DNA from 2 places in the Massilia sp. BHUDP2 genome. Region 2 is predicted to be linked to the other one. Evidence: predicted binding sites of a transcription regulator. Region 2 holds the regulator's gene; the other holds the start of a gene.
What was found. The regulator NrdR, encoded in region 2, represses ribonucleotide reductase genes. The targets are predictions, from matches to a motif close to CACNANATNTNGTG.
Positions count from the first base shown of each region.

Region 1: ACK6C6_RS01740 (ribonucleoside-diphosphate reductase subunit alpha) is a predicted target of NrdR. The motif match lies at 6,333-6,346, and genes of this name have one in related genera.

Region 1 is NZ_JBJUVW010000001.1:384,580-395,161, forward strand. It holds gene ACK6C6_RS01705 (ABC transporter substrate-binding protein) at 1-82, shown strand, start outside; gene ACK6C6_RS01710 (ABC transporter permease) at 94-942, shown strand; gene ACK6C6_RS01715 (ABC transporter ATP-binding protein) at 944-1,771, shown strand; gene ACK6C6_RS01720 (cytochrome c biogenesis protein CcsA) at 1,851-2,654, shown strand; gene ACK6C6_RS01725 (PP0621 family protein) at 2,651-2,902, shown strand; gene ACK6C6_RS01730 (two-component system sensor histidine kinase NtrB) at 2,911-4,563, shown strand; gene ACK6C6_RS01735 (sigma-54-dependent transcriptional regulator) at 4,597-6,063, shown strand; gene ACK6C6_RS01740 (ribonucleoside-diphosphate reductase subunit alpha) at 6,560-9,496, shown strand; gene ACK6C6_RS01745 (ribonucleotide-diphosphate reductase subunit beta) at 9,692-10,582, shown strand, end outside.
Region 2 is NZ_JBJUVW010000002.1:968,122-978,703, forward strand. It holds gene ACK6C6_RS14985 (M16 family metallopeptidase) at 1-2,412, shown strand, start outside; gene ACK6C6_RS14990 (riboflavin synthase) at 2,414-3,040, opposite strand; gene ribD (bifunctional diaminohydroxyphosphoribosylaminopyrimidine deaminase/5-amino-6-(5-phosphoribosylamino)uracil reductase RibD) at 3,046-4,134, opposite strand; gene ACK6C6_RS15000 (GspH/FimT family protein) at 4,213-4,782, opposite strand; gene ACK6C6_RS15005 (type IV pilin protein) at 4,779-5,228, opposite strand; gene ACK6C6_RS15010 (pilus assembly protein) at 5,228-5,944, opposite strand; gene ACK6C6_RS15015 (PilW family protein) at 5,950-6,852, opposite strand; gene pilV (type IV pilus modification protein PilV) at 6,879-7,394, opposite strand; gene nrdR (transcriptional regulator NrdR) at 7,536-7,994, opposite strand; gene glyA (serine hydroxymethyltransferase) at 8,042-9,289, opposite strand; ZMP/ZTP riboswitch at 9,385-9,501, opposite strand; gene ACK6C6_RS15035 (SDR family oxidoreductase) at 9,636-10,382, shown strand.

The DNA of each region.
Region 1 (10,582 bases), on a different contig from region 2:
CATGGCGAAACCGCCGGTGGCCCAGGAGTGGGTGCGCACCGACCTGCTGGCGGCGGCGAAGAAAAGCCTGGACGTGAAGTGAAGGAGGCCGACATGCATACCCAAGACAGGCGCAAGCAAGCGCGCGAACGCTGGCGCGAGATGGCGGTCGGTGCGGTGGTCCCGGTGGCCGCCGTCCTGCTGTGGCAGTGGGTCGCCATGAACGGCTGGGTCAACCCGCAGGTGCTGCCGGCCCCGCTCGACGTCTGGCGCAAGTGGGTGGCCTACCTGCTGCCGCTGGCGCCCTACGCGGACTATACCGAAGGCGGCTGGTGGTCCTGGGCGCTGTCGGGCGAGCTGCCGATCGACATCTGGACCAGCATGGTGAGGGTGGTGGTGGGCTTCGCGATCGGCGCCGGGCTGGCCCTGCCGCTCGGGCTGGCGATGGGCGCGAGCCGCGTCGTGTACGCGTGGATGAACCCCCTGGTGCAGCTGCTGCGCCCGATTCCGCCGATCGCCTACATCCCGCTGGCCATCCTGTGGTTCGGGCTGGGCAACCCGCCGGCCGTGTTTCTGATCGCGCTGGGGGCCTTCTTCCCGGTCCTGATGAACACCATCGCCGGGGTGCGCCACGTGGACGGCATCTACCTGCGCGCGGCGCACAACCTGGGGGCGGGCGGCGCCACCATGTTCCTGCGCGTGATCCTGCCGGCCGCCGTGCCCTACATCCTGTCGGGCGTGCGGATCGGGATCGGCACCGCCTTCATCGTGGTGATCGTGTCGGAGATGATCGCCGTGAACAACGGGCTGGGTTTCCGCATCCTGGAGGCGCGCGAGTACTTCTGGTCCGACAAGATCATCGCCGGGATGATCACCATCGGCCTGCTCGGCCTGGCCATCGACATCGCCATGAACCGCCTGAACAACTACCTGCTGCGCTGGCACCGCGGCCTGGAGCACTGACATGAACGCACCGCATGCTATCCCCCCGCAGGTCCTGGAGCCGCATATCCGCGTCGATGGCGTCCACAAGCTGTTCGAAACCGGCGGCAGGACGGTCACGGCGCTGCAGGACATCGACCTCGACATCCCGCGCGGGCAGTTCACCTGCCTGCTCGGGCCATCCGGCTGCGGCAAGTCCACGCTGCTCAACGCCGTGGCGGGCTTCTCGCTGCCCAGCAGCGGCACGATCACGGTCGACGGCAACCCGGTGACGGCGCCGGGGCCGGACCGCGGCATGGTGTTCCAGGAATATGCGCTGTTCCCCTGGATGACGGTCGAGGACAACATCGGCTTCGGCCTGCACATCAAGGGCCTGGGCAAGGCCGAGATCCGCGCGCGGGTCGGCGACCTGCTGGGGATGCTGTCGCTGAGCGACTTCCGGCAGCGCTTTCCCAAGGACCTGTCGGGCGGCATGCGCCAGCGCGTGGCGATCGCGCGCGTGCTGGCGCTCGATTCGCCGATCATGCTGATGGACGAGCCCTTCGGCGCCCTGGATGCGCTCACCCGCCGCAACCTGCAGGACGAGCTGCTGCGCATCTGGTCCGAGCTGAAGAAGACCATTCTGTTCGTTACCCACAGCATCGAAGAGGCGGTCTACCTGGCGGACCGGATCGTCGTGATGACCTACCGGCCGGGGACGATCAAGCGCGACCTGCTGGTCGAGATTCCGCGCATGCGCGACCCGGCGGCGCCGGAATTCAACGCGCTCAAGCGGGAGCTGGGGGGGATGGTGATGGAAGAGCAGCAGCGACATCATACCGAGGAGTTGCGGATGGCTGCGGTGGACTAGTTGCAAATACGCTCTTAATTAGGCCTTAGGGGCGGGGAGGGCCCGCCCCCACCATTTCCCGATGGTGTAGACTCTTATTATGCAGAACTCCCTCTTCCTCGCCGCGGCCCTGCTGTACGCGGTGTGCGCCCTGCTGCCGTCGCGCCGGGGCGCCGTCATCTCAGGCGTCACCGCCCTGGCCTGGGCGGTGCATGGCGCCGCGCTCGGGCTCGACGTGGCCGAGCCGGGCCAGCTGCGGGTCGGCTTCGCCATCATGCTTTCGAGCGCCCTGTGGGTCTCGGTGGCCGCCTACTGGCTGGAAAACCGCAACTTCGCCCTCGACGGCATGCGCCGCCTGGTCATGCCTTTCGCCGTGGCAGCTAGCGTGCTGCCGGTGGTCTTCCCCGGCAGCCTGCTGCCGCTGAACGGCCAGACGCCGGCCTTCGGCTGGCACGTCGTGGTCGCGGTGCTGGCCTACAGCACGCTCACCATCGCCGCCTTCCATGCCGTGCTGATGGCCCTGCAGGAGGCGCGCCTGCACACGCGCGCCGCCAGCGGCGGCTGGCTGGGCAGCGCGCTGGACCAGCTGCCGGCGCTGCTGACCATGGAAAAGCTGCTGTTCCGCGTGATCTGGATCGGCTTCATCCTGCTCAGCCTCACCGTGCTGTCGGGCGTGGTGTTCTCCGAACAGCTGTTCGGCCGCGCCCTGCGCCTCGACCATAAAAGCGTGTTCGCGCTGCTGTCCTGGCTGCTGTTCGCGGCGCTGCTGGCGGGCCGCCGTTATCAAGGCTGGCGCGGCAAGACCGCGCTGCGCTTCACGCTGGCGGGCTTCGCCACGCTGGCGCTGGCCTACGTCGGCAGCCGCTTCGTGCTCGAAGTCGTCCTGCACCGGGGACTGGCATGAGCCGCGTCATCTTCTGGATCCTCCTGATCGGGCTGGTCGTCATGGCGATCCGCGCCAAGCTCAAGGGCCTGGGCGCGCGCCAGCAGCCGCCCCTGCACCGTGAGCCTCCCCCGCAAGCGCCGCTGGCCGAAATCGAAACCATGACCCAGTGCGCGCACTGCGGCATCCATTTCCCGGCCTCCGAAGCGGTGCACGCCGACGGCCACGACTACTGCTCGCCGGGCCACGTGCGCCTGCCGCCGCAGTAAGCCGGCCGATGTCGCCAGCAGCGGTGCTGTCCCGCGAAGCGCGCATGACCCTGTGGCGCTCGCTCCAAACCTTCACCATTACCCGCATCGTCATCGCGCTGGTGCTGCTGCTCTACCTGGGCGTGCGCATCACCGACGGGGGCGTGCGCCTGGACGCTGCCAACACCCCGGCCTGCCTGTTCTACCTGGCGGCGGCACTGGTCTTCGGCGCGCTCGGCGCATGGTGGCGGCGCCGCTTCGCGCTGCACCTGGGCTGCCAGATCGCGGTCGACCTGGCCGTGATCTCGCTGCTCTACCTGGAAGCCGGCGGCATGCGCAGCGGCCTCGGGATCCTGTACCTGTTCCCGCTGGCCGGCGCCGCCATCCTGGCTCCCCTGACGCTGGCGCTGTTTTCGAGCGCGGTCGCGACCCTGTTCCTGCTGGCCGAGACCACCTGGCAGGTCTTCATGCAGGACAACCAGCCTTCGCTGATGCAGGCCGGCCTGTACGGCGCCGCCTTCTTCGCCGGCGTGCTGGTGGTGAACCGCCTGGCGGCGCGCCTGATCAAGCAGGAAGAACTGGCCGCGCAGCGCGGCGTCGACCTGCGCGTCCAGCAGGCGATCAACGCGATCGTGATCGCCGACGTCGGCGACGGCATCCTGGTGGTGGGCGACGACAGCGCGGTCTTCACCGGCAACCCGGCGGCGCGCCGCATGCTGGGCCTGGAAGGGGAGGTGGCGGCGTTCCGGCTGGGCGAGGCGCCGGGGCTGGAACCGCTGGCGCAAGCCTTCAGCGCCTGGCTGCGCGCGCCGAGCGAAGACGCTGCGTTCGTGACCGTCAAGCCCTACCAGGAAGACACAGGCCCCCTGCGCGGCCGGCGCGACCAGCCGGTGCACCTGAAGCTGCGCTTCGCGCGGGTCGACACGCTCGATGTCGCGCTGGGACGCAGCGTGGTGTTCATGCAGGACGTCAGCGCCATCGAGAACCAGGCGCAGCAGCTCAAGCTGGCCTCGATGGGGCGCCTCACGGCCAGCATCGCGCACGAGGTGCGCAATCCGCTGTCGGCGATCGGCCACGCCACCGCGCTGCTGGCCGAAGACCTGCACGGCCCGGCCGAGGTGCGCCTGCTGAAGATCGTGGGCGACAACGTGACGCGCGTGAACCGCATGGTCGAGGACATCCTGCAGCTGTCGCGCAAGGTGCAGCCGAACGGCGAGCCGGTGCAGCTGGCCAGCTTTCTCGCCGAGCTGAAGGCCGAATTCTGCGAAACCCATGGGCTCGCGGAGGATATAGTCTACCTGGGCGACCCCGGGACGAGCGCGCTGCGCTTCGACCCGCTGCACCTGCACGAAGTGCTGCTCAACCTGCTGGGCAATGCGGTGCGCTATGCCAGCCGCGAGCCCGGCAGCATCCGCATCTTCCCGGCCCTGGACGCCGCCGGCCGCATCGAGCTGCACGTGCAGGACGACGGCCCCGGCATCACGCCCGAAGTGCGCGCCCACCTGTTCGAACCCTTCTATACTACCTCGAGCAAGGGTACGGGTCTGGGCCTGTACCTGGCACGCGAGCTGTGCCTGAACAACGACGCGAAGCTCGACTACGAATACCGCTTCGACCCCAGCGCCACCGGACCGCGCCGGGCGAGCGGGCGTTTCGTGATCAGCTTCTCGCAGCCGGCCTAGGATCCGGTTGCCTATATATAGTGTGAGAGAACCATGACCGCACCCCGCATCCTGGTGGTCGACGACGAAGCCGACCTGCGCGAACTGCTCGAGATCACCCTGCTCAAGATGGGGCTGGACGTCGACAGCGCGGCCACGCTGCGGCAGGCGCGCGGCCTGCTCGAGGAACACGACTACGCGCTGATCCTGACCGACATGCGCCTGCCGGACGGCCTGGGGCTGGAACTGGTGCGCGAGGTGACTGCCTCGCACAAGGGCACGCCGATCGCCGTCATCACCGCCTACGGCAGCGCCGAGAACGCGGTGGTGGCGCTCAAGGCCGGGGCCTTCGACTACATCTCCAAGCCGGTGGCCCTGGATGCGCTGCGCGTGATGGTGCGCTCGGCCCTGAAACTGCTTGATGCCCCGGCCCCCTGGGCGGACGGCGCGGCGCCCGGTTCGCGCATGATCGGCACGTCAAGCGCGATGGCGGCCTTGCGCGCCCAGATCGGACGGCTGGCGCGCTCGAACGCGCCGATCTCGATCACCGGCGAGTCCGGCAGCGGCAAGGAACTGGCCGCGCGCGAGATCCACGCCCAGAGTTCGCGCGCCGGCAAGGCGTTCGTGGCGGTGAACTGCGGCGCCATTCCCGAAACCCTGATGGAAGCCGAGTTCTTCGGCTACCGCAAGGGCGCCTTCACCGGCGCGGCCGAAGAGCGCGACGGCTTCTTCCAGGCCGCCAACGGTGGCACCCTGATGCTGGACGAAGTGGCCGACCTGCCGCTGCCGATGCAGGTCAAGCTGCTGCGCGCGATCCAGGAGCGGCGCGTGCGCAAGATCGGCGCCACCACGGAAGAGCCGGTGGACGTGCGCATCATCAGCGCCACCCACCAGGACCTGGCGAAATGCGTGGAGCAGGGCAGGTTCAGGCAGGATTTGTTCTACCGCCTGAACGTGATCGAACTGTCGCTGCCGCCGCTGCGCGAACGGATCGACGACCTGGCGCCGCTGGTGGACGCGATCCTGGCACGCCTGGCCGGGCCCGGCCAGGCCGCGCTCGGGCCGGGCGTGCTCGATGCGCTGCGTGCCTACTCCTTCCCGGGGAATATCCGCGAACTGGAAAACGTGCTGGAGCGGGCGCTGGCCTTTGCCAACGACGGCGTGATCGAAGTGGGCGACCTGTCGCTCAAGGCGGCACGGCCGGGCGACGCGCTGCGGCGCGAACCGGCCGCGAGCGCGCCGGCGCCCATGCCCGTGCCCGCGCCCTTGCCGGAACCGGTGCCGACGCCTGCGCCTGCCCCGCTGGAGGCGGCGCCCGCTTCCGCCATGCTGGGCCCCAACGGCCTGCCGAGCAACCTGCCCGATTACCTGAGCCAGGTCGAGCGCGACATCATCGGACGCGCCCTGCAGCAGACCCAGTTCAACCGCACCCAGGCGGCGAGCCTGCTCGGCATCAGCGTGCGCCAGCTGCGCTACCAGATGCAGAAGCTGGAGATCTGCGCGCCGGACGACCATGCGTGAGTCTCCTGCAAAAGCGCGAGTCGGCATGTCATCATGTTGTCTTTTCGCCAGTGCAAAATGCACAAGAACGATGCGCCGCGCATGCAGCTGATTAAGCCTTGTGCAGCGTTCCGGAACAGGGTTAGTGCTCACTCACCGCATACCGCCCGTCGTTCTTGCCCTATGGGCTTGTCAAGCCAGCGCACCAAAAAAAACAAAAAAAATTACCGGCTCCGTCACTTGCCCTGACCTAGGTCAGGCACTACAATTAGTCTCATATCAAGCTCGAGCACTAGATATAGTGGTAGTGGATCAGAAGAAACTAGATTCACGTTCGACTTGAAGCTTGCTCCGCAAGCTACTGAATTAACAACGATTTCTACCCTGCCGCATTGATCTCATCCTTGGTTGCCAGTGAGGAGTTCCAGCTGGCGGGGTATCGCTTTGCTTAAAATTTTGTCCGGTTGACAAGTCCGGCTCAAGACAACAACGGCACCCGCTGCTCACTGGAGGCTCAATGCAAACAGCACAAGACATTTCGATCAATCCGCACGTCACCCCTGGCGCGTCGGCCACCGCCACGCCCGCAGAAATCGTCGCACGTGGTGACTACCGGGTTATCCGCCGCAACGGCGCCGTGGTCGCTTTCGAGCCGCACAAGATCTCGGTCGCGATGACCAAGGCCTTCCTCGCCGTCGCCGGCGGGCAGGGCGCCGCATCGGCGCGCATCCGCGAGCTGGTCGAGCAGCTGACCAACAACGTGGTGGCCGCCCTCGTGCGCCGCCAGCCGAACGGCGGCACCTTCCACATCGAAGACGTGCAGGACCAGGTCGAACTGTCGCTGATGCGCTCGGGCGAGCATGACGTCGCCCGCGAATACGTGCTGTACCGCGCCAAGCGCATGGAAGAGCGCAAGGCCGCCAAGGAAGCCGCCGGCGGTACCCCGGTCGCCGCGCCGCAGATCCATGTGGTCGACGGCGGCGAGCGCCGTCCGCTGGACATCAACGACGTCCACGCCCTCGTGAACGCGGCCTGCTCGGGCCTGGAGAAGCACGTCGACGCCGACGCCATCGTCGCCGAGACCCTGAAGAACCTGTACGACGGCGTGCCGGTCGAAGAGCTGCACAAGTCGGCCATCCTGGCCGCCCGCGCCCTGATGGAAACCGACCCGGCCTACAGCCAGGTCACCGCGCGCATCCTGCTGCACACCATCCGCAAGGAAGTCTTCGGCCACGAAGTGCCGCAAGCCGGCGCCGCTGCCGAATACATCACCTACTTCCCGCAGTACGTCGCCAAGGGCATCCAGAACGAGCTGCTGGACGAAGAACTGGGCAAGTTCGACCTCGAGCGCCTGGCCAAGGCCATCGTCGCCGACCGCGACCTGCAGTTCGGTTACATCGGCCTGCAGACCCTGTACGACCGCTACTTCCTGCACGTGCGCGAAACCCGCATCGAGATGCCGCAGGCCTTCTACATGCGCGTCGCGATGGGCCTGGCCCTGCGCGAAGCCGACCGCGAAGCGCGCGCCATCGAGTTCTACAACCTGCTGTCGTCGTTCGACTTCATGAGCTCGACCCCGACCCTGTTCAACTCGGGCACCCGCCGCTCGCAGCTGTCCTCGTGCTACCTGACCACCGTCGGCGACGACCTGGAAGGCATCTACGACGCGATCAAGGAAAACGCGCTGCTGTCGAAGTTCGCCGGCGGCCTGGGCAACGACTGGACCCCGGTCCGCGCGCTGGGCTCGCGCATCAAGGGCACCAACGGCAAGTCGCAGGGCGTGGTCCCGTTCCTGAAAGTGGTCAACGACACCGCCGTGGCGGTGAACCAGGGCGGCAAGCGCAAGGGCGCGGTCTGCGCCTACCTGGAAACCTGGCACATGGACATCGAGGAATTCCTCGACCTGCGCAAGAACACCGGCGACGATCGCCGCCGCACCCACGACATGAACACCGCGAACTGGATTCCGGACCTGTTCATGAAGCGCGTGATGGAGAAGGGCCACTGGAGCCTGTTCTCGCCGAGCGAAACCCCGGACCTGCACGACAAGGTCGGCAAGGCCTTCGAAGAAGCCTACGTCGCCTATGAAGCCAAGGCTGCCCGCGGCGAAATGACCGTGTACAAGAAGGTCGAAGCCCTCGACCTGTGGCGCAAGATGCTGTCGATGCTGTTCGAGACCGGCCACCCGTGGATCACCTTCAAGGATCCGTGCAACATCCGCTCGCCGCAGCAGCACGTCGGCGTGGTGCACTCGTCGAACCTGTGCACCGAGATCACGCTGAACACCAGCGCCGACGAGATCGCCGTCTGCAACCTGGGCTCGGTGAACCTGCCGCAGCACATGAAGGGTGAGGGCCTGGACCACGCCAAGCTGCAGAAGACCATCCGCACCGCGATGCGCATGCTGGACAACGTCATCGACATCAACTACTACGCCGTGGACAAGGCGCGCAACTCGAACCTGCGCCACCGCCCGGTGGGCATGGGCATCATGGGCCACCAGGACTGCCTGCATATGATGCGCGTGCCGTTCGCCTCGGAGAAAGCAGTCGAATTCGCCGACAAGTCGATGGAAGCCGTCTGCTACTACGCCTACCTGGCCTCGACCGAGCTGGCCGAAGAGCGCGGCCGCTACGAGACCTACGAAGGTTCGCTGTGGGACCGCGGCATCCTGCCGCAGGACTCGATCAAGCTGCTGGCGGAAGAACGCGGCGGCTACCTGGAGCAGGACACCAGCGAATCGATGGACTGGACCGTGGTGCGCGAGCGCATCAAGCAATTCGGCATGCGTAACTCGAACTGCGTGGCGATCGCCCCGACCGCGACCATCTCGAACATCATCGGCGTGTCGGCCTGCATCGAGCCGACCTTCCAGAACCTGTACGTGAAGTCGAACCTGTCGGGCGAGTTCACCGAGATCAACTCCTACCTGGTGCGCGACCTGAAGGCGCGCGACCTGTGGGACGAAGTGATGATCGCCGACCTGAAATACTTCGACGGTTCGCTCTCCAAGATCGACCGCGTGCCGCAAGACCTGCGCGACATCTACGCCACCGCGTTCGAAGTCGAGCCGAAGTGGCTGGTGGAAGCCGCCTCGCGCCGCCAGAAGTGGATCGACCAGGCCCAATCGCTGAACATCTACATGGCCGGCGCCTCGGGCAAGAAGCTGGACGAGACCTATAAACTGGCCTGGCTGCGCGGCCTGAAGACCACCTACTACCTGCGCACCATCGCGGCGACGCACATGGAGAAGTCGACCACCCGCACCGGCGCCCTGAACGCGGTGCCGGTCTCGGGCGGCCTGGTGGCCGGCCACGCTGCTCCAGCAGCGAACGGTCCGGTGGCTGCCGCTCCGGCGGCACCGGCCGCTGCCAGCGCGGAAGTGGTGGAAGGCGCCGCCTGCTACCTGCGTCCGGGCGACGCCGGCTTCGACGAGTGCGAAGCCTGCCAATAAGCCACTAAACGTGCTGCCCGGCCTGACGGCCCGGCAGCACTTTGTACCACTAAGCTCAAAACCGTCATTCCGGCGAAGGCCGGAATCCAAGTCCGTAGTGCACCACTAACGCTTGGCTTCCATCCGCGAATGACGACCACCCTGAATACTTAACGGCCCACCAATCGAGGAGGCCACGAAAAAAGGAATAACACCATGCTCTCTTGGGACGACGAACCGACTACCTCACCAGCCCCGCGCGCACCGCAAGCCGCCGGCGAAGCCGCACCTGCCTCCGCCGAAGTCGCCAAGCGCGTCAACGCCGACGACAAGCGCATCATCAACGGCCAGACCGACGTGAACCAGCTGGTGCCGTTCAAGTACAAGTGGGCATGGGACAAGTACCTGGCCGGCTGCGCGAACCACTGGATGCCGCAGGAAGTGAACATGCAGCGCGACATCGAGCTGTGGAAGAGCCCGAACGGCCTGTCGGAAGACGAGCGCCGCCTGGTCAAGCGCAACCTCGGCTTCTTCGTGACCGCCGACTCGCTGGCCGCCAACAACATCGTGCTGGGCACCTACCGCCACATCACGGCGCCGGAATGCCGCCAGTACCTGCTGCGCCAGGCTTTCGAAGAGGCGATCCACACCCACGCTTACCAGTACATCGTCGAATCGCTGGGCCTGGACGAGCGCGAGATATTCAACGCCTACAACGAGATCGCGTCGATCCACGACAAGGACCAGTTCCTGATCCCGTTCATCAACGTCCTGACCGATCCTGACTTCAAGACCGGCACCCTGGAAAACGACCAGAAGCTGCTGAAGTCGATCATCGTGTTCGCCTGCCTGATGGAAGGCCTGTTCTTCTACGTCGGCTTCACCCAGATCCTGGCGCTCGGTCGTCAGAACAAGATGACCGGCGCCGCCGAGCAGTACCAGTACATCCTGCGCGACGAGTCGATGCACGTGAACTTCGGCATCGACCTGATCAACACGATCAAGATGGAAAACCCGCAACTGTGGACCCCGGCCTTCCGCGAAGAGCTCAAGGCCCTGTTCCTGGAAGCCGTCGAACTCGAGTACCGCTACGCCGAAGACACCATG
Region 2 (10,582 bases):
GGCCTGCGCTTCGACCTTGATGCGATCGAGAAGGAACGCGGCATCGTGCTGGAAGAGCTGCGCCTCGGCAAAGGCGCCTCGGACCGGATGAGCAAGCAGATCATGCCGGCGATCTTCAACGGTTCGAAGTATGCCGAGCGCCTGCCGATCGGCACCGAAGAGGTGCTGCGCAGCTTCAAGCCGGACGCCCTGACCCGTTTCTACCGCGACTGGTACCGCCCCGACCTGATGGCGGTGGTGGCGGTCGGCGATATCGATCCGCTGCAGGCCGAACAGCTGGTGAAGAAGCATTTCGCCCACTTGAAGAACCCGGTGCCGGCGCGTCCGCGCGCCTATGCCGAGATCCCGGCGCGCCAGGCCACCCAGGCCCTGGTGGTCACCGACAATGAGGCCACCGGCAATGCGGTGCTGATCCGCTACCCGGTCCAGCCGGTGGTCGAAGCCGGCACCATCCGCGCCTACCGCGACGACCTGGTGCAATCGCTGTTCTCCGCCATGCTCAACCAGCGCCTGCAGGAACTGTCGCAGCTGCCGGAGCCGCCCTTCATGGGCGCCAGCAGCTCGCTCGGCAAGCTGACGCCGCGCTACCGCTCGTACAACGCCTCGGCCGCACTGGGACCGCGCGGCGCCGAAGCCGCGCTCACCGCCCTGGTCGAGGAAAACGAGCGCGCACGCCGCTACGGTTTCGGCGCGGCGGAACTGGAGCGGGTCAAGAAGAGCCTGATGCGCAACTACGAGCAGGCCTGGAACGAGCGCGCCAAGAGCGATTCCGGCACCTATGCCGCCGAATACATTCGCAACTTCCTGCAGCAGGAAGCGATCCCCGGCATCGACGCCGAATACCGCTACGTCAAGGAGCTGCTGCCCGGGATCACCCTCGACGAGGTCAATGCCTACGCGCGGCGCACCATTCCGGCCGACTCGGGCAAGCTGGTGCTGTACACCGGCGTGACCCGTCCCGACACCCCGAAAGGCGCGCAGCTGCTGGCGGCGGTGGCCGGCGCCGAGCGCGCCGAGCTCCTTCCGCACGACGAGAAGGCGGTGGCGGCGCGCCTGATGGAGCGCCCGCCCAAGCCCGGCAGCATCGTGGCCGAGTCGCATGACAAGGCGCTCGGCCTGACCCGCTTGAGCCTGTCGAACGGGGTCAAGGTGATCCTCAAGCCGACCGATTTCCGCAACGACCAGGTCTTGATGAGCGCCGCCCGCTTCGGCGGCCAGAGCCTGTTCGGCGACCAGGACATCCTGAATGCGCGTTTCGCGAATGCGATCGTGGCCAGCATGGGCGTGAAGGACTTCACCCCGCTCGACATGCGCAAGATCCTGGCGGGCAAGGCGGCCCAGGTGAACGTCGGCCTGGCCAACTACACCGACGTGGTGGTGGGCGCCTCGGGCGCGACCGACATCGAGACCATGCTGCAGCTGACCTGGCTGAAGTTCCAGGGGGTGCGGCGCGACGAAGACCTGTTCCGCTCCTACGTCGGCAAGCAGGTCGAGCAGGCGCGCAACCAGACCGCGCAGCCCGGCGCGCGCTTCGGCGACGCGGTGATGGCGGCGCTGTACAACATGCACCCGCGCGCGCCGCGCACCCTGAAGGCCGAGGAATACGAGCAGATCGACCTGGATCGCAGCATCGACATCTTCCGCCAGCGCTTTTCCAGCGCCCGCGACCTGACCTTCATCCTGGTCGGCAGCTTCGACGTGGCCGCCCTCAAGCCGCTGCTGGCGACCTATCTCGGCAGCCTGCCGACACCCGAGCTCACGGTGGCCTACCGCGACGTCGGCCTGCGTCCGGCGACGGGCGTGGTCAAGCGCGAGGTGCGCAGCGGCTCCGAGCCGAAGAGCACGGTGTCGCTGACCTTCACCGGCAAGGCCGAGTTCAGCGAAGATGAACAGCTGCGCCTGGCGGCGCTGCTCGAGGTGCTCAACCTGCGCATCATCGACGTGCTGCGCGAAAAGATGGCGCTGATCTACGGCGGCGGCGCTTCAGGCGTGCTGAGCAAGATCCCGTACGGGAATTACTCGATCGGCGTCACGCTGCCGACCGGGCCCGAGAATGTGGACAAGGTGATCGCGACGACCTTCGCCGAAATCGCGCGCCTGCAGGCCGAGGGGCCGGACATGGCCGACCTCGACAAGGTGAAGCGCAACTGGATCCAGAACCACCGCGGCTCGCTGCGCGAGAACGGCTACTGGCTGTCGCACCTGCAGTCGGCGCTGAGCGAAGGCACCGACCCGGGCGCGATCCTGGAGGTCGAGAAGCAGGTGCAGGCGATTACAGGCGAGGAGATCCGCGCTGCGGCGCGGCGCTACTTCAACCAGCAGAACTACGTGCAGGTGGTGCTCAATCCCGAACAACAGGCCGCGACGGCGGTGGCGGCCTCCGGCGCCAACAGCGCGGCGCCGGGCGGCTGAATCAGCCCCTGGCCGACAGCATGCGCTCCACGTAGCGCGCGATCAGGTCGATCTCGAGGTTCACCTTCGACCCGGCCTTCAGGTGCTTGAGGGTGGTGACCTCGATCGTGTGGGGGATCAGGTTGATCGAGAAGCGGCACATCTTGCCCGCCTCGCCTTCGACATCCTCGACCCGGTTGACGGTCAGCGAGACGCCGTTGACCACCACCGAACCCTTGTAGGCCAGGAATTTGGCCAGCTCGGCCGGGGCGTCGATCACCAGTTCGCGCGACTCGCCCACGGGCTCGAAGCTGTGCACCGTGCCCAGCCCGTCCACGTGGCCGGAAACCAGGTGGCCGCCCAGGCGCTCGGCCAGGGTCAGCGCCTTTTCCAGGTTGACTTCGCCGGGTGCTTCGAGGCCCACGGTCTTGCTCAGGCTTTCGCGCGAGACGTCCACGGTGAAGGCCTGGTCGGTCTTGGCGACCACGGTCATGCAGGCGCCATTGATGGCGATCGAGTCGCCCAGCGCGACGTCCGCCAGGCCCAGCGGGCCGGCATCGACTTCCAGGCGCACGCCCGCGAACGAGCCGCCCTCCAACGGGGTGACCGACGTGATGTTGCCGACGGCGGCGACGATTCCAGTAAACATACGGTTTATTCCTTCGTAGTGATGTCAGGTTGGGCGAAGCGGGCCAGGATGCGGATGTCCTCGCCGACCCGCGCCAGGTCGTGGAAGCGCAGCCGGCGCTGGTCGCTAAGCTTCGCCAGCGGCGACAGCGCGAACATGCCCTGCCCCGGCCCGATCAGGCTCGGGGCCAGGTAAACCAGCAGTTCGTCGACGCAGCCTTCGCGCACCATCGACGCATTCAATTTCGAACCGGCTTCCACGTGCACTTCGTTGATCTCGCGCCGGCCGAGCTCGCGCATCAGGGCCGGCAGGTCGACCTTGCCCGTCGCATTCGGCAGCAGGATGACTTCATGGCCGGCCGCGCGCAGCAGCGCCGCCTTTTCTGGTGCCTCGAGGGCTGCGACGATCCAGCACGGCTCTCCCTGCAGGATGCGCGCGCCGAGGTCGATCTCGAGCCGGCTGTCGACGATCACGCGGCGCGGCGGCAAGGGGGTGTCGATGCCGCGCACGGTCAGCTGCGGGTCGTCGGCCTTGACCGTGCCGATGCCGGTCAGGATCGCCTGCGCGCGGGCGCGCCAGGCGTGGCCGTCGGCGCGGGCTTCCGGGCCGGTGATCCACTGGCTTTCGCCATCGGCCAGCGCGGTGGCGCCGTCCAGGCTGGCGGCGACCTTCAGGCGCACCCAGGGCAGGCCGCGCCGCATGCGCGAGAAGAAGCCGATGTTCAGCTCATGGGCCTGTTCGGCCAGGATACCCGAGGTGACGGCGATGCCGGCCGCCTCCAGCTGGGCCAGGCCGCGGCCGGCGACCAGCGGATTCGGGTCGAGCATGGCGGCCACCACGCGCTTGATTCCTGCCTGCACCAGCGCGTTCGAGCACGGCGGCGTGCGCCCGTAATGGCTGCAGGGCTCCAGCGTGACGTAGGCGGTGGCGCCGGCCACGTCGTGGCCGCGCTGGCGCGCGTCGCGCATCGCCTCGATCTCGGCATGCGCCTGCCCGGCGGGCTGGGTGTGGCCGGCGCCGATCACGACGCCGTCGCGCACGATCACGCAGCCGACCCGGGGATTCGGCGCCGTAATCAACATGCCTTTCGCCGCCCAGGCCAGGGCCAGCGCCATGCCGTCGGTATCGTTGTGAATCTGTGCCGTATCGTTTGCCAAGGTATTCCGTTCCGCTATCAAGCCCGCAGCCGGGAGTTAGGGCGGCGCCTGGGCGCCGTCGCAGCCATCGTCGCGCGCCGGGTTGCACTGCCGTACGCGTCCGAGCATGTTGATTTTAATACGCCGGGTGTGCCCACCGTGGAACATGGACAGCGTGCCGAGCCGCGACGCGCCGCCGTTGCTGTCGCTGCAGCTGCGTCCGGCGCCATTGTAGGCGATGTACTGGGGCGGCGCTGACTGGGTGAAGGAAAAGTCGATCCTCAGCCCTTGCGGCAGCGGCCCGTGGACCGCCAGTATCTCGTCGCCGATTCCCGGCTGGCGGTCGCCGTCGCGGTCGATGAAGACGGTCCAGCCGCGCGTCCAGTCGGCCCCGGCCGGGTCGCGCGGCACCAGCTTGACCTGTTCGTTGCGGGCGATCGCCTGCGCCCGCGTATGCAGGATGGCGTCATGCAGTTCGCCGGCCGCCGCCCTGATCTGCTGGGAAGCCAGCAAGGCGTGCAAGTCCGGCGCGGCGACCGCGAAGGCCACGGCGGCGATGGCCAGCACCACGGCGAGCTCGGCCAGGGTGGCGCCCTCGGCGGCGCGGCTCTGGACGGGGCCGCTCATGGCCAGCAGCGCGGCCCGCTGCCGCTCGCGCCCTGTGCACCGGTGCTGTCCAGACGCAGCTCACCGCAGTCGGGATCGCTGAAGCCGGTGTCGACGTTCGCGGTGCCCGGCCGGGCGCGCAGCGCGATGCACTGACTGATCGCCTGCCCTTCGCAGGCGCGCCCGTCGAGCTCGTAGGCGCTGTCCTGCGGACGCGAACCCAGCCACCAGCGGAACTGGCGGCTGTCCGCATCCGTGGAGGCGACCGAGAACGCCACATAGGTATGGTGCAGGGCGCGATACTGTTCCTGGCGCTGCATGGCATCGACCAGCGCCAGCTGGGCCTCGACCCGGCGCGCCTTGACCACGTGGCGCGCATACCCCGGGTAGGCGATCGCGGCGAGGATCGAGACGATCGCCAGCACGACCAGCAGCTCCACCAGCGTGAACCCACGACAGCGCTTCATCACCCCTCCGTTCCCGCCGCCACGGCCTCGTGCCAGTTGCCGATCTCGCGCCAGCCAACCCGGATGCCGGGTCCGCCCGCCGTGCCCGGCAAGGCGGGCGGCGCGGGCGCCGGCGCTTGCGGGTCTGATTCTTCTGCCGGACCGGCCGGCAGCTTGCGGTAATAGGCCTGCAGCGCCACCTGGGTGGTCGCCACGCTGCCGAAGCCGAGCGCACTCACCCGGTACAGCAGCGCGCCGCCCGCTGCCGGCATCCGTTCGATCAGGTAGCGCGGCGCCTGGCTTGGCAGCGCTCCCTCTCCCACGGGAAGCAGCGCGCCGGTGAAGGTCCCGAGCGGGACCGCCGGGCCGTCGTCGTCCGCCAGCAGGGCGAATACCGCGCGCGCGTCCGGCGCGTGCTCGCACAGGCCGTCATAGGGCCTGCCGCCGCCGCAGCCGGGGGCGAACACGGCCGGGGTGGCCTGCGCCAGCGCGGCGGCGCGCGCCGAGCCCGGATCCGCGCCGCCTTCGATGTCGTGCTCGGCATCCGCCAGCGCGGCCATCGCGGCCTGCAGCGCCAGCAGCCGGTCGCGCTCATGGCCGGCGGCGCGCGCGCCGCTGATCGCCGTGCGCGCCGCCGCAATGCTGCTCAACAGCACGGCGAGCATCAGCAGCAGCGCCGTGAGCAGCGCGACGCCATGCTGGGCGGCGCGGCATGGCGGGTGGACGGAGGTGCGCATCGGCCTCAGCGCACCCGCGCAGGCAAGGCGATCGTGGTGCCGAACACCTTGCGGTAGCGCGGCCCGTCGTCTTCGGACAGGGCGGTCTCGTGCAGGCGCGTGCCGGCATCCATGCCGGCGAGCGCGCCATAGTCGCGCCCGAACAAGTCGTACACCAGCTCGCGTGCCGAGGCGAGCCGGCTGGCCGGCCCGCGCAGCAACAGGGCCACGCGCACGCTGGCGATCTTCTTCCAGTGGGTGCGCCGGCGCAGGTCGGCGTCGCGCTCGGCGGGGGTGCTGCCCACCAATACCAGGCCCGCGTCCAGCCCGGCCAGCGCGCTGGCGTTCAGGTAGCGCTCGGGCGTGCCGTCGGCGTCGCCATCGAGCCCGTACAGCACCTGGAAGCTGTCGACGGCGCCCACCACCGCATCCGCCGACCAGGCGCTGGCGCCGCGGTACTTGCAGCGCAGCTCGGTGTCGCCCTGGGCATTGCGGGCGACGTAGAAGATGCTCCAGCCTTCCTCGTTGCGGTGCACGGCGAAGCCGGCGCAATCGAGGCTGGTGCCGTCGCCGTTGGGCGGCGCACCGGTGCCGGGGAAGCGGATCGCCAGCACGTCGCTGCCGTTGATGGCGTCGACCGGCGCATTGTCGATGCCGAAGCCAGTCTGGCTGACCCGGCGGGCATCGAGCCCGGACAGGCGTGCCGGCGCGTCCGGCTCCGGTCCGCTGCTGTGCTCCTCCCAGTCGGCCGCCGCCGACTGGCGCACGGCGCGCGCGACCGCCTCCAGCGCGTAGCGTCCGGCATCGTCCATCGCAGCCGTCTCCACCTGCGCGGCGAAGGCGCGGTTGGCCCAGATGAACAGGCTGGCGGCGGCCAGCAGCACGCCCAGGCCGACGACCATGGCGACCAGCAGTTCGGGCATCGTCATCCCCCGCTCCCGGTGTGCGCGGCGCATCATCGGAGCACCCCCACGTAGCCGGGCGCATCGCCGCTACCCTGCCAGCCCAGCTTGACGACCGGCAGGGCGTCCGCATTGCCGTCGCAGCTCCAGCGCGGGCGTCCATCGGCGCTGTCCCAGGGCGAGCTGTCGCGGCACACCGCGATGCGGCCGCGCGGGAATTGCGCATGCACCGCCTGGCGGATTTCATGCAGGTCGAACTCGGCCAGCTGGGCCGGCGTGCAGGCGGCGTCGAAGCAGCTGGCGCCGGCCACGGGCGGGCCGCTCCCTGCGTCGTAGGACAAGGCCAGGTAGGGATTGGCGCCGTCGGGCAGGCTTGCCAGCGCGGGATTGACCTGCATGCGCGCCGACAGCGAGGCTGCCAGCTGGGCCGCCTCTGACATCAGCGCCGACTGCTGGCGGGTGCGTTCGGCGCTGAGCTGGGTGGCGCCCGCGCCGACGATGCCGACCGCCAGCACGAACAATGCGACCAGCACCTCGGCCAGCGTGAAACCATGAGCCTTCCCCTGCACGGCGCCCTCCCCTCGTTAGCCTGCGCAAGCAGCCAGCGCTTGCGAGCTGCGAAGTTATCAGGCGTGGCGGGGCCAGCCGTGAGCTGGCGCAATCGGGTTTGGGGAACTGCCGGGCTTAGGTGGCGGCGTTTGCTACAGCGCTTATTTGCGGGGCTGGCCGACTTCGGCGATCGCCTCCTGGAACTCGGCCAGGTCTTCGAAATTCTTGTACACCGAGGCGAAGCGGATGTAGGCGATCTTGTCGAGGCGCTTGAGTTCCTGCATCACCAGCTCGCCGACGTAGCCGGTGTCCACCTCGCGCAAGCCGCTGGTCAGGAGCTTTTCCTCGATGGTGGCGACCGCGGTGTCGATGGCCTCGGCCGCGACCGGGCGCTTGCGTAGCGCCAGCATCAGGCTGCCGCGCAGCTTGTTCGACGAGAACTCGGTGCGGCTGCCGTTCTTCTTGACGATGATCGGCATCGACAATTCGATGCGCTCGTAGGTGGTGAAGCGCTTGTCGCACTTCGCGCAGCGCCGGCGCCGGCGGATGGCGTCCCCCTCCTCGGACACGCGGGTGTCGAGGACCTGGGTATCTTCATGCTGGCAGAACGGACATTTCATGGGCGCCGGGGATTCAAAAAGGGCCGCAGCGAGCGGCCCTGGGTTGCTTACTTCGCGTAGACCGGATACTTGTCGGTCAGCTGCTTCACTTCCGCCTTGACGCGCTCGATGGTAGCCGCGTCGTGCGGGTTGTCCAGCACGTCGGCGATCAGGTGGCCGACCTTGACCGCGTCTTCTTCCTTGAAGCCGCGGGTGGTGAAAGCCGGGCTGCCCAGGCGGATGCCCGAGGTGACGAAAGGCTTCTGCGGGTCGTTCGGGATGCCGTTCTTGTTGCAGGTCATGTGTGCCTGGCCCAGGATCGCTTCCGCTTCCTTGCCGGTCAGGCCTTTCGAACGCAGGTCGACCAGCATCACGTGCGACTCGGTGCGGCCCGAGACGATGCGCAGGCCGCGCTCGGTCAGGGTATTGGCCAGGGCGCTGGCGTTCTTGACCACCTGCTTCTGGTATTCCTTGAACTCCGGCGACAGCGCTTCCTTGAAGGCGACCGCTTTACCGGCGATGACGTGCATCAGCGGACCACCCTGGATGCCCGGGAAAATCGCCGAGTTGATCTGCTTTTCGTACTCGGCCTTCATCAGGATGATGCCGCCGCGCGGGCCGCGCAGCGATTTGTGGGTGGTCGAGGTGACGAAGTCGGCGTGCGGCACCGGGTTCGGGTACTCGCCCGCGGCGATCAGGCCGGCGTAGTGGGCCATGTCGACCATGAAGTAGGCGCCGACTTCCTTGGCGATGCGGGCGAAGCGCTCGAAGTCGATGCGCAGGGCGAAAGCGGAAGCGCCGGCGATGATCATCTTCGGCTTGTGCTCGCGGGCCAGGCGTTCCATGGCCTCGTAGTCGATGTCTTCCTGCTCGGTCAGGCCGTAGGAAACGACGTTGAACCATTTGCCCGACATGTTCAGGGCCATGCCGTGGGTCAGGTGGCCGCCTTCGGCCAGCGACATGCCCATGATGGTGTCGCCTGGCTTGAGCATGGCGAAGAACACGCCCTGGTTGGCCTGCGAGCCCGAGTTCGGCTGCACGTTAGCGGCTTCGGCGCCGAACAGCTGCTTCAGGCGGTCGATTGCCAGCTGCTCGGCGACGTCGACGTATTCGCAGCCGCCGTAGTAGCGCTTGCCTGGATAGCCTTCGGCGTATTTATTGGTCAGCTGCGAGCCCTGCGCTTCCATCACCGCCGGCGAGGTGTAGTTCTCCGAAGCGATCAGTTCGATGTGGTCTTGCTGGCGAAGGTTTTCCTTCTGGATGGCATCCCACAGTTCCGGGTCGACATTGGCAAGCGTATGATCTTTTGCAAACATGTAAAACTCCAATCGAGAGAAATACCAGACAACGGCAGCGCAGTGCGGGCAGCGGGACCAGCGGCGCAAGGCAGCCCGATACGACACGTACCAGTTGTGGCTGCCCAGGCGAACGGCGAGTTGGCGTCTCAGGTTCCCCGGTGGGTCTCCACCTTTGCCGTGGCCGCTTCAGGATGCGGGCGCACGGTGTTTCGCCAGTTACGTGAGACGTGAATTCAGCTGATTGTATGTGATCCGGGCCTCTTAGGGCAAGGAAACTGCTGTCGTCTTAACAAGCTCGGGGCGGCCAGCGGGATGCTGGCCATTTCGGCTACAATTTTCAGCTCCTTTGCCCTCAGGACCTACCATGATCGTCTTTATCACCGGCGCTTCGGCCGGCTTCGGCGCCGCGATGGCGCGCATTTTCGTCCAGAACGGCCACCGCGCCATCCTCGCCGCGCGCCGCACCGAGCGCGTCGAAGAGCTGGCGCGCGAACTGGGCGACAGCGCCCTGGCGGTCACGCTGGACGTCACCAGCCGCGCCTCGATCGAGGCCGCTTTGAGCAGCCTGCCGGAAGGCTGGCGCGACATCGACGTGCTCATCAACAATGCGGGCCTGGCGCTGAACACCAAGCCGGCGCACGAGGTGCCGCTGGAAGACTGGGACACCATGATCGCCACCAACTGCCAGGGCCTGGTGACCATGACCCGCGCCGTGCTCCCCAGCATGGTGGCGCGCGGCAGCGGCCTGGTCATCAACCTGGGCTCGGTGGCGGGCCACTACCCCTACCCGGGCGGCAACGTGTACGGCGCCACCAAGGCCTTCGTGGAACAGTTCACCCTGAACCTGCGGGCCGACCTGGTCGGCACCGGCGTGCGCGCCACCAACCTGGCGCCGGGACTGTGCGGCGGCACCGAGTTCTCGAACGTGCGCTTCAAGGGCGACGACGCGGCCGCGGCCAAGGTGTACGAAGGCACGACGCCCCTGAGCGCCGAGGACATCGCCGCCACGGCCTACTGGATCGCGACCCTGCCGCCGCACATGAACGTGAACAGCATCGAACTGATGCCGACCTGCCAGGGCTTCTCGCCCTTCGCCATCAAGCGCACTTAAGTAGCGTCTCGTTTTCGTAGGGTGGGCAAGTTTCTTGCCCACGCGGACCACCACCCTTCCACACCGATTGGCGACGGCGCCGCCGACAATCACCGCGTGGGCGGGAGACCCGCCCACGCTACGATCGATACGCTCGATATTGCTCGTATGTATCGGGCGCTCGGCAATTGTGAGAAAGTGTTACAGTTATTGGCCTTTCG